2 regions of the Shewanella sp. K8 genome follow, and region 2 is predicted to be linked to the other one. Evidence: predicted binding sites of a transcription regulator. Region 2 holds the regulator's gene; the other holds the start of a gene.

Region 1 (3,414 bases), on a different contig from region 2:
TTTTGAGTTTCTGCAGCAGAATCTGATTGGTCACCTGATGATGAAACGCAAGCTCAAGCAGCCACCGACCTGGTTTATCGGTCTATTGGGGCAAGGTGATGAGATGATCTGCGTGGATAATGAAACCGGTGCTGTCTGGCGTGAGACCCCGGGTGAGCTCCCCTCAAAGAAGCTGGCAGACAGCCTGGAAGAGTTTCTTGTTATGCTGCGCCCCAGAGTGGCGCCGGCGGTTGAGCCTGTGGAGGCGGCCATGGCGAATGTCGACCATCCCGGTCTCTGGGCGCGGATGAAGCTTATGTGGCAACACCTGTTTTCCCGCCGCTGACAGTCGGGGTTACCACAATCACTATTGATTGATGATCACTGCTATTGATGATCCTAGACTATTGATTGTCCCAGTTTATTGATGATCCCAGGAGAGGTTGGAGACTATCCGGCAGTTGTCACAGCGGAAATGAAATAGATCCAGCAACGGGCTGGGTTGGCGCCAGTCCGGGTTGCCGCAGCGGGGACAGGGACGGGCCAATTCGGCTTGCTTACTCTCTCCCCCGACCCGGTAAAGGTAGTAATAGGTAGGAATTTGGGTCAGATATTCGATGCGGCCGCGTAGATCCCAGCCGCGGCGAAACAGATCGCTGTCCGGGCTGGAAAGCTCCTCGAGGGCGGCAAACTCGGCCTTGGTTGCTGCGGCCATTTGCAGTTCATCACAGGCTTGCCACTCGGTTTGCCAACGGATCACCCGCTTGTGATCGCCGTTGAAGGTCGCGGGAATACGGTAGAGGGGAATGGGTAGCAAGTTATCGCCGCTGCGCAGCGGTGAGCACATATGCACATAGCTGGTATAAAGCAGCTGCCAACTTGGGGGCTCCAGGGTGCTGACCTCGGAATTGATATCCTGACCTATGAGCTTTTCCTTGGGGGCCAGCAGTTTGGCCTCGGTTAACTGCTGCAACGCCTGTTTGGCCCAGGGACTGTTGTGCCTGTTGGCCAGACTGGTTTCTTCCGGTAGCAGCAGCCTGACTCTGAACTCCCCGTCCCTAAAGGCCACCGCAAATTCGCGCCCCAATACCTGACCGTTGGCCCGCCAGGCCTCAAGCAGGGTATTGATGGCTTTTTCTGCGGCGCTGATAGTGGTGTTGGCAAAGCATTCAAACCTGAGTTCGCAGACAAACATTATTGCTGTTCCTCAAGCTTGGCGAGTCTTTGTTGCAAGGCCGCGAATTCTTGTTTCAGTTGCTGCTGATCCTGGCGTAGCAGGCTGATTTCCTGCTGGAGAACTTCTACTGTGGTGACAGCTTGTTGTGGCACGGTTTCTTGCAGTTGAGGTGCGTCTTCAAGCAGTTTTTCCCGTTCACTCTCTGGCAGGGATTTGAAACGCTGCAGACCTTCAACCAGCAGTGGCATTGGTAACTTGTTGCCGAGTCTTGCCTTAATCAGTGCCAGAGAGGGAGTATGGCCGCTTTGGGCTACTGCCGCCGCCGCGGCCATGACCTGTTCCAGTGGAGTGGACATCTTGGTAAAAAACCTCACATTTTCGCGAATAGCTACATAGTGCAGCAGTTGTTTGCTTTTATCATTTTGATATTTATCAGTTTATTTTTTGGCCTGCATGTTGCAAAGCGTTTGCTGCATTTGCTTAACAAAAGTCAACATTTGATAAATATAACAAGGAGTGACAATGAACAAGTTATTACTGCCACTGATGGGGATTGCAAGCTTAGGGCTTAGTGCCTGTGTGGTCAATGTCGGCGATCACGAAGCCAACTGGGATGAAAAGGAGTCCTGGCAATTACAGCAACAGCAAAATCAGCAACAACTGGCCAAGTTGACTCTGGGGATGGATCAGCAACAGGTGCAGCAGCTCATGGGGCAGGCCGACTTTAATGAAGCCTTTCTCTCCAATGATCAGCAAGTACAGGTACTATTTTACCGTACCCGCCACAGACACAGTGATGGCAAGACCACCAAGGATGAGTGCACCCCCTTGGTGTTTCGCGATCAACAACTGATTGGCTGGGGCGATAAGGCCTACGCGCAGCTGTAATTCAAACTCATCCCAATCCCAATCAACTCCTGAGCTGGGCGTCCAAATGGTCTATGGTGTCTGACCATTGGGCGTCCTCGGCCAGAGCCTCTGTTAAAAAAGTGCGCTGCGCTTCATTCCAGAATGGTGCATCCACCAGTTTGACTCCCTCGGGGATAGAATGTGCGCCGATAAAGCCTTCTATCGCCTTGCTGCTGCTGGGGAGTCCCAATTGCTCAAATAAATGGGCCAAGTCTGTGTGGGTGGTATCCATATTCTGACCTCCTGAAATCCCGACATATATTGCCAAGGTGATGAGTGATGGGTGAACAAGCCTTAATAAAACAGATAGTAAGCCTTATTCCTTCCCCTTAGGGAAGGTGCGAATAAGTCCTCGTGGCACTCTGGCTTGCACAGCAATTGGCGTTCAAGGCATATGACTGAAGGCATGCCGGGGCCTGTCGAAGTCAGATAACGCAGAGAGCCGGTTGCTGTGAAAGCCCCTAAGGGCGTGGCTTACAGGCCTGCCTGCTGTGTTGTGCTTCTTGCAAAGGACTAGGGCCATTTGCTGCGAACCACGCCTTGCATCCAAGCCCGTAAGCCGACGCAGAGCCCACATGGGACTTGTTCGCGCCTTCCTTAGCTTATACCAATCTGCCTAAAGATGAAGTGACAATGCCTGGCAAGCAAGATCAAGATATTGCACTTTGATCCAATATTGTTAAATTGGAAATTGCCCTTTTGGCTGACAAGGACAACAACAAATGGAAACCCAGACTCCCGATTCTCTGCGTGCCGTCTACCTGACAGCGGAAGATTTGCGCCTGGCCGCATCAATTCTCTATAACGCCTATCACGATGATGCGTTTTTTCAGCAGACCTTGCCGGCCGCCAATGCCGCCGAATATGAACAAAAGCTCAGGGCCGCGATCCGTGAAGAGCTCAATGAGCTTTGGCAACAGGAGCAGCCTCTTATTGGGTTGTTCGACGATGAGCGCTTGATTGGGGTTGCCTGCGTGGTGACCTCATCACTTCCCCAGGGGGAGGGGCGCTATTGGCATTGGCGTTTGAAAATGCTGCTGGGGACGGGCTGGCAATCAACGCAGAAGTTGATGCAGAAGGAGAATTCAATTCTGGAGCACCTGCCGGCTACTGAATACGGCATTATACAGTTCATTGCAGTAGCTTTAACCGAGCAGCGCAAGGGTTATGGCAAGTTGCTCGTCCAGGCGGTATTGGGTTGGTGTGATGAGCAGCCGGAGCTGGAAGGGGTTGGAGTTTTTGTGACTGAGGATGGCCATTCTCATCTGTTCCGAGAGCAAGGCTTTGTACCCGTGGTTGAGCTCAATATAGGGCAGTTAACCGGAGAGTTGCTCTTTTACCACAGTCAT
Region 2 (3,414 bases):
ACATGGGTTCCAGCAGCTTGCCTTCGAGCTTGATGGCGTCCTGTAGTGAGACTTTGCTCTTGGACAGGGGGTGCAGTCTGCGGGTTTCGCTGTAGCGCTTCAGCAGCACTTTATCGGAGGCGTTGAGAAAGAAGCTGGTCAGTTGGGTGTTTTCCGGCAAGGCCGCCAACTGTTGTTCCAGCACCTTTTCCTGATCCGGCATATTGCGCACATCTATGCTGATGGCGACCAGATCATTGCTGCCACGGAGGTTTTCCAACAGGCTGCCAATCATGGGCAGGGGGAGATTATCCACACAGTAGTAACCCAGGTCTTCGAGTACCCTGAGGGCAACGGATTTTCCGGAACCGGAGCGGCCTGAGACTATGGCGAGTTTCATCCTGTGATCACCTGATAGAGTTCTGTTTCGTCGCTGGATTTTCGCAACTGCTTGAGTATCGCCTTATCGCTGAGCTTTTCAGCCATGGCGGATAGGGTACTCAGGTGTTGCTGACATTGATCTGCGGGCACCAGGAGGGCGAACAGTATGTCCACCGGCTGGTTGTCTATGGCATCGAAGGCGATAGGCTCTTCGCATTTGACCAGCACGGCAATCGGCTCTGTAATGTCCGGTAGTCTGCCATGCGGAATCGCAATACCATTACCTATACCTGTGCTCCCCATCTTTTCGCGGGCCAAAAGGCTTTCAAAAATCGCTTGAGAGGAAAGGGTGGGGTACTGGGCGCTGGCGAGATCGCTAATCAGCTCCAGTACCTTTTTCTTACTGCCCGGAGTGGCACAGGTAGTGCACTCCGGCCGCAGGATGGTACTCAGTTCCATCGTTAGTGTTTTGTCAGCTTTTCTTTGTGTTTAATGACCTGACGATCCAATTTATCAATCAGAACGTCGATGGCGGCATACATGTCGGCATGTTCAGAAGTTGCATAGACTTCGCCGCCTGTGAGGTGGATCTTGGCTTCGGCTATCTGTTGCAGTTTTTGTACATTGAGCACAACGTGCACATTATTGATCTGTTCGAAATGGCGTTCAAGTTTAGAAAACTTACTTTCCACGTAGTCACGCAGTGAGTCGGTGATCTCGATATGATGTCCTGTCAGGTTGATTTGCATAGAAAGATTCCTCCAATTTCCAACTGTGGATTTATAAACTCTTACGCTGGTTCGACGGTGGTATCATCATAGCCTCGCGATACTTGGCTATGGTGCGTCTTGCAACGTTGATTCCCTGTTCTGCCAGAAGTTGCGCCATCTTGCTGTCGCTCAAAGGCTTCTTCTGGTTTTCCGCTGCCACGAGCTTCTTGATAAAAGCCCTGATCGCCGTGGAAGAGCATTCTCCGCCATCTTCGGTGCCGACATGGCTGGAGAAGAAGTACTTCAATTCAAATATTCCCCTGGGGGTATGCATATACTTTTGAGTGGTGACCCTGGAGATGGTCGATTCATGCATCTCGACCGCCTCGGCAATATCGTTGAGCACCATGGGTTTCATGGCCTCTTCACCATATTCAAAAAATCCCTGCTGGAACTGCACTATACAGTTGGCCACCTTGAGCAGGGTGTCGTTGCGGCTCTCCAGGCTCTTGATAAACCATTTGGCTTCCTGAAGATGACCACGAATAAACTGGCTGTCTGATTGACTGCGGGCGCTACGGGCCATGGCAGCATACTGCTGATTGATCCCGAGTTTGGGCATACAGTCCGGGTTGAGTTCCACTACCCAGCGGCCGTTTTTCTTCCAGACGCTGACATCAGGGATCACATATTCCTCGTCCATCGGCTGCACCAGCAAGCCGGGGCGGGGATTGAGACTCTGGATAAGGTTGATGGCGTCACGCAGCTGATCTTCCTTGAGCTTGGTCTTGCGCATCAGGGTGCGGAAGTCGCGGGCGGCAATGAGATCCAGGTGTTCGTCAATCAACAAGCGGGCGTCGGCCAGATGCGGGGTGTCTGCGTTGAACTGTTGCAACTGGATCAGCAGGCATTCGCGCAGATCTCTGGAGGCGATGCCGACAGGATCGAAGTGCTGGATCCGCTTGAGTACTGCCTCGACTTCATCGAGCTCAATCTCAGGGTTGCCCATGGCTTCGAGGATCTCCTCTGTGCTCTGGGTCAGATAACCCTGCTCGTCGATGGCATCAATAATGGCGGTGGCAATGGCGTCGTCGGTATCGGAAAACGGGGTCAGGTTCTTCTGCCATTCCAGATGTTCATAGAGCCCTTCGCTGGTTTCACCCTGGAAGGGCATATCATCTTCACGGCCCATGGCCGGCCCCGAGGCACTGGCGGCGGTAAAGACTTCGTCCCAGGTGGTATCCATAGGTAATTCATCCGGCATAGACTCATTGTTCAATGCCTCTGAGGTTTCTACCGTGGAACCATCTTCCTGCTTGGCGCTCAACTCGCCGGCGTCGTTTTCCTTGTGGTTGTCGTCGATAGCGTCATCCTGGTTGTCCTCGGCCATTTCCAACAGAGGGTTGGCTTCCAAGGCTTCCTGGATTTCCTGCTGCAGCTCAAGGGACGACAGTTGCAGCAGGCGAATAGCCTGTTGCAACTGAGGTGTCATGGTCAACTGTTGACCCAGTTTGAGCTGGAGTGACGCTTTCATTATACCGCTAATCCCTACTCGTTATTTTTCAAGGAAAAAATTCAATAATAACAAACTATAATACCCGGAATTGCCACCGGAAGACATGATCCTAACTATAGCCTGAATTGTTCGCCTAAGTACACAGCGCGCACTTGCTGGTTGTCCAAGATTTCAGCGGGTGTGCCCTCGGCGATCAACTGCCCATGGCTGACTATGTAGGCTCGCTCACAAACGTCGAGTGTTTCGCGAACATTGTGGTCTGTGATCAGCACCCCCAAACCGCGGGATTTAAGCTGTTCGATGATTTTCTTGATATCGATAACTGAGATGGGATCCACACCGGCGAACGGCTCATCCAGCAGAATGAACTGTGGATTGGCGGCCAATGCCCGGGCGATTTCCACTCGGCGGCGTTCTCCGCCGGAGAGGGACATCCCCAGGCTGTCACGTATGTGGGTAATATGGAATTCTTCCAGCAACTGTTCGAGCTGTTCCTCGCGCTCGTCGCTGTTGAGTTCTTTGCGGGTTTGCAGCACGGCCATGATGTTGTCATGCACCGACAGCTTGCGGAAAATACTGGCTTCCTGTGGCAGGTAGCCTATGCCTTTACGGGCTCGCAGGTGCATGGGATCCAAGGTCAGCTCGTCGTCGTCAATGAAGATACGGCCCTTGTCACTCTGTACCAGCCCAACCACCATATAGAAGGTGGTGGTCTTGCCAGCCCCGTTGGGGCCCAGCAGCCCCACGATTTGGCCGGTATTGACCGACAGGCTGACGTCTTTGACGACGTTGCGTTTCTTGTAACTCTTTGCCAGATTCTGTGCCGTC

The links. Region 2 encodes sigma-54, which starts transcription at its own class of promoters, with help from an activator protein. Its sites were predicted from a motif close to GTTGGCACGNNNNTNGNNT; they were not measured.
Region 1: the regulator sigma-54 is predicted to act here: its motif matches at 1,600-1,618, upstream of ON072_RS14810 (DUF3192 domain-containing protein).

The regions. Positions count from the first base shown of each region.
Region 1 is NZ_JAPEHY010000027.1:45,333-48,746, reverse strand. It holds gene syd (SecY-interacting protein) at 1-325, shown strand, start outside; gene ON072_RS14820 (Zn-ribbon-containing protein) at 401-1,174, opposite strand; gene ON072_RS14815 (hypothetical protein) at 1,174-1,512, opposite strand; gene ON072_RS14810 (DUF3192 domain-containing protein) at 1,679-2,044, shown strand; gene ON072_RS14805 (DUF2789 domain-containing protein) at 2,067-2,297, opposite strand; gene ON072_RS14800 (GNAT family N-acetyltransferase) at 2,788-3,414, shown strand, end outside.
Region 2 is NZ_JAPEHY010000045.1:9,213-12,626, reverse strand. It holds gene rapZ (RNase adapter RapZ) at 1-379, opposite strand, end outside; gene ptsN (PTS IIA-like nitrogen regulatory protein PtsN) at 376-819, opposite strand; gene hpf (ribosome hibernation promoting factor) at 822-1,109, opposite strand; gene ON072_RS19005 (RNA polymerase factor sigma-54) at 1,141-2,604, opposite strand; gene lptB (LPS export ABC transporter ATP-binding protein) at 2,700-3,414, opposite strand, start outside.